Regions from separate parts of the Pseudescherichia vulneris genome, predicted to be linked through region 2. Evidence: predicted binding sites of a transcription regulator. Region 2 holds the regulator's gene; the other holds the start of a gene.

Region 1 (2,402 bases), 1.1 Mb from region 2:
AATACTTCGTTCTTATCGCTGCGCGCCACGTTGAAGATTTTGACCGTTACGTTGGGGTCTACTTCGTTGATCCCCTGGGCAATGGCGTCTGCCATCATGCGGGTATTATTGGACATGGTGTCGTAGAAGATAGTGATGCGATCTTCCTGATAGTCCGCCGCCCATTTCAGATACAGCTCAACGATTTGGGTCGGGTTTTCACGCCAGACCACGCCGTGAGAGGTCGCAATCATATCCACCGGCAGGTTGAAGCCGAGGATTTCGGTGATTTTTGGCGTCACCAGGCGGCTGAACGGGGTCAGGATATTGGCGTAGTAGCGCTGGCACTGCTCAAACAGCTCGTTCTGATCCACTTCATCGTTGAACAGGCGTTCATCGCAGTAGTGCTGGCCGAAGGCGTCGTTGCTGAACAGCACCGCGTCGCCAGTCATATAGGTCATCATGCTGTCCGGCCAGTGCAGCATCGGCGTTTCAACAAAGATCAGCTGCTTGCCGTTGCCGATATCTAACGTATCGCCGGTCTTCACGGTGTGGAAGTTCCACTCCGGATGGTGATGGTGACCGTTAATGGAGTCGATGGCGTTGGTGGTGCAGTAGATCGGCGTATTCGGGATGTGCGACATCAGCTCGGTCAGCGCACCCGCGTGGTCCTCTTCAGCATGGTTAATGATGATGTAGTCGATGGCGTTAAGATCGATCTCGCTGCGCAGGTTCTGCACGAACTCGCGGCTGAATTTATGATCGACCGTATCGATCAGTACGTTTTTGCCTTCGCGGATGAGATAGCTGTTATAGCTGCTGCCGCGCAGCGTTTTATATTCGGTCCCATGGAAATCGCGCACTTCCCAGTCACGTTGACCAACCCAATGAATGTTATTTTTAACCAGAATAGACATAGCAACCTCATTTTCAATTCAGCATGTTTGACTCAGATACTTTGCTTATATCAAGTTGCGTGCCAGCTTTTTAACTTTTTGAAAATAAAGAGTTTATAGTGATGATGACTCAAGGTGGGTAGTCATTTTGACTATCATAAATGTTGTCAATATGACACTATGAATTGTCAAAATGACAGCGAGGTAACGATGAGTTTTTCAGTTGAGGTATTAGCAGAGATCGCCATCGAGTTACAAAGTGGCATCGGCCATCAGGATCGCTTTCAGCGGCTGATTGCCACTCTGCGTCAGGTCTTAGGCTGCGACGCCTCGGCGCTGCTGCGCTACAGCGCGCGGGAGTTTATTCCCTTAGCCATCGACGGCCTCGCGCCGGACGTGCTGGGGCGACGTTTTAGGCTGGAAGGGCATCCGCGGCTGGAGGCCATCGCCAGGGCAGGGGACGTGGTGCGTTTCCCGGCCGATAGCGATCTGCCCGATCCCTATGACGGGCTCATTCCGGGCCAGGAGGCGCTGAAGGTACACGCCTGCATCGGCCTGCCGCTGTTTGCCGGGCAGCATTTGATTGGCGCGCTGACCCTCGACGGCATGTCGCCGGATCGCTTTGATAACTTCAGCGACGAGGAGCTGCGGCTGATTGCCGCTCTGGCGGCGGGGGCGCTCAATAACGCCCTGCTGATTGAGCAGCTGGAGAGCCAGAATATGCTCCCGGGCGCGCCTGCGATCTTCGAGCCGGTGACCACCACCCGGATGATCGGCCTGTCCCCGGGCATGACGCAGCTGAAAAAGGAGATCGACATTGTTGCCGCCTCGGATTTGAACGTGCTGATTAGTGGCGAGACCGGCACCGGCAAAGAGCTGGTGGCGAAAGCCATTCATGAAGGCTCTCCGCGTGCAGACCAGCCGCTGGTCTATCTTAACTGCGCGGCGCTGCCGGAGAGCGTGGCGGAGAGCGAGCTGTTTGGTCACGTTAAAGGGGCATTTACCGGGGCGATCAGCAACCGCAGCGGCAAGTTTGAGATGGCTGATAACGGCACGCTGTTCCTTGATGAAATTGGCGAGCTGTCGCTGGCGCTGCAGGCTAAGCTGCTGCGCGTATTGCAGTACGGCGACATTCAGCGCGTCGGGGACGATCGCAGCCTGCGGGTTGACGTCCGGGTGCTGGCGGCCACCAACCGCGATCTGCGGGAAGAGGTGCTGGCCGGACGCTTTCGCGCCGATCTGTTCCATCGCCTGAGCGTCTTTCCGCTGGCGGTGCCGCCGCTGCGCGAGCGTGGTGAGGATGTCGTACTGCTGGCAGGCTACTTCTGCGAGCAGTGTCGGCAGCGCTTTGGCCTCGCGCAGGTGCTATTAAGCAGCGGAGCGCGTTCGCAGCTGCTACAGTATGGCTGGCCGGGCAACGTGCGCGAGCTGGAGCACGCCATCCATCGTGCCGTGGTGCTGGCGCGTGCCGCACGGGCAGGGGATGAGGTCACGCTGGAGGCGCAGCACTTTGCCTTTGCCGACGCG
Region 2 (2,402 bases):
CTGCGGGTACATTCCTGGTTAAGGACATTGCTCAATTGAAGAGCGGAATCGTTGTTCATCATAAATTCACCTAAGCGTTACTCGTGCAGACAACCTGCTGCGTGACCACAGCAGGTTGCTAACTGCCGTCGAACGCCCGGACAATTAGTGTTGTTTCAGTTTATCTTTATGTTTGTTTAACTGTCGCGCCAGTTTATCAATTAAACCGTCGATAGCCGCATACATGTCTTGCCCTTCCGCACTGGCGTGGAGGTCGCCACCGTTTACGTGCAGTGTGGCGTCCGCGACGTGCGTCACTTTCTCCACTTTTAACACAATGTAGACCTGATTGATCCGCTCGAAGTACTGCTCCAGCTTAGCAAATTTTGTACCGACAAAATCGCGCAGTGCTTCAGTAATTTCGACATTGTGCCCTGTAATGTTGAGCTGCATAGTGTCTTCCTTATCGGTTGGGTCAGACCAGCTGCTTGCGCTGGTTAGACGGCGGGATGGATAAAGACTCTCGATACTTCGCAACGGTGCGGCGAGCCACCATGATACCCTGGTCGGACAGCAGGGTGGTCAACTTACTGTCACTCAGTGGTTTCGCAGGATTTTCTGCGGCTATCAGCTTCTTCACCAGCGCGCGGATGGCCGTTGACGAGGCTTCGCCACCGCCTTCGGTATTTACGTGGCTAGAGAAGAAGTATTTAAGCTCAAAAATACCTCTCGGGCTGTGGAGGTACTTCTGGGTTGTCACGCGTGAAATGGTAGATTCGTGCATCTCGACGGCCTGGGCGATATCCGCCAGCACCATCGGTTTCATAAACTCTTCGCCTTTATCGAAAAAGGCCTGCTGCTGTTCTACGATGCAGCGACTGACGCGTAGCAGGGTATCGTTGCGGCTCTCCAGGCTCTTAATCAGCCATTTGGCTTCCTGAAGATTGCTGCGGATAAACTGGCTGTCGGCATCGTTACGCGTGCCGCTGCACATGGCGGCGTAGTGCTGGTTAATCTGCAAACGTGGAATGCTGTCAGCGTTCAGCTCGACCATCCAGCGGCCATTGTGCTTGCGCACCAGCACGTCGGGGATCACATACTCCGGCTCGCCGGTCTGGATCGACTGGCCAGGGCGTGGATCCAGCGATTGGATCAAGTTCACCGCCTCTTTCAGCACCTCTTCCTTCAGGCGGGTAACGCGCATCAGGGTGCGGAAATCGTGGTTCCCCAGCAGATCGAGGTGATCGCTGATGATCAGTTTGGCTTCGGCCCGCCACGGCGTATCGCTGGCGAACTGGGAGAGCTGGATCAGCAGGCAGTCGCGCAGATCTCTTGCCGCCACGCCCACCGGATCGAAACGCTGGACGCGTTTCAGCACCGCTTCGACCTCGTCCAGCCCCACGTTGCTGTCACCCATGCTGTCGAGGATATCCTCCAGAGAGACGGTCAGGTAGCCGGTCTCATCCACGGCGTCGACAATGGAGGTGGCAATAGCGCGATCGGTATCAGAGAAGGGGGTCAGCTCCACCTGCCACATCAGGTAGTCCTGTAGTGACTGGGTGGTCTCGCCCTGGTAGACGGGAAGCTCGTCGTCCTGATAGTCCACGCCGTTGCCCGACGGCGTACCGGCGGTGTAGATCTCATCCCAACTGGCATCCAGCGGCAGCTCCTCGGGCATATCTTTCTGCTCAAGGGCGTCGGCGGAGTCTAACGTTTCGGTATCCTGGGTCTGCTGGGCATCTATCTCATCGTGAAGATCGGTTTGCTCCAGCAGCGGGTTGCTATCCAGCGCCTGCTGAAGTTCTTGCTGAAGTTCCAGCGTCGAGAGCTGCAACAGACGAATAGCCTGTTGCAGTTGGGGCGTCATGGCGAGCTGTTGGCTTAGCCGCAGTTGCAAACCTTGCTTCATGTTCAGAGCACTTCTCTCCCGCTAAAACATTACCGTCATTAACCCTATCAGAGTCTGAAGTCTTCCCCAAGATATACGCGTTTAACCTGTTCGTCTTCAAGGATTTGCTGCGGCGTACCGTGGGCAATCAGATGCCCCTGGCTGACGATGTAGGCGCGTTCACACACGGCCAGCGTCTCGCGCACGTTGTGATCGGTGATCAGCACGCCGAGTCCGCTGTCGCGCAGGTGCTCAATGATGCGCTTAATGTCGATAACCGAGATGGGGTCAACGCCAGCAAAGGGTTCATCCAGCAGGATAAATTTAGGATTTGCCGCCAGCGCACGGGCGATCTCAACGCGGCGGCGTTCACCGCCGGAGAGGGCCTGGCCGAGGCTGTCGCGCAGGTGCTCAATGTGAAACTCTTCCATCAGCTCATTGGCGCGGTCCTCGCGCTGCTCTGAGGAGAGATCGTCACGAATTTGCAGCACCGCCATTAAATTATCGTACACGCTCAGGCGGCGGAAAATAGAGG

Evidence for each region. Region 2 encodes sigma-54, which starts transcription at its own class of promoters, with help from an activator protein. Its sites were predicted from a motif close to GTTGGCACANNTTTCGCTNT; they were not measured.
Region 1: norV (anaerobic nitric oxide reductase flavorubredoxin) is a predicted target of sigma-54. The motif match lies at 944-963, and genes of this name have one in related genera.

What each region holds. Positions count from the first base shown of each region.
Region 1 is NZ_LR607338.1:3,832,643-3,835,044, reverse strand. It holds gene norV (anaerobic nitric oxide reductase flavorubredoxin) at 1-896, opposite strand, end outside; gene norR (nitric oxide reductase transcriptional regulator NorR) at 1,086-2,402, shown strand, end outside.
Region 2 is NZ_LR607338.1:2,743,220-2,745,621, forward strand. It holds gene ptsN (PTS IIA-like nitrogen regulatory protein PtsN) at 1-62, opposite strand, end outside; gene hpf (ribosome hibernation promoting factor) at 145-432, opposite strand; gene rpoN (RNA polymerase factor sigma-54) at 455-1,888, opposite strand; gene lptB (LPS export ABC transporter ATP-binding protein) at 1,936-2,402, opposite strand, start outside.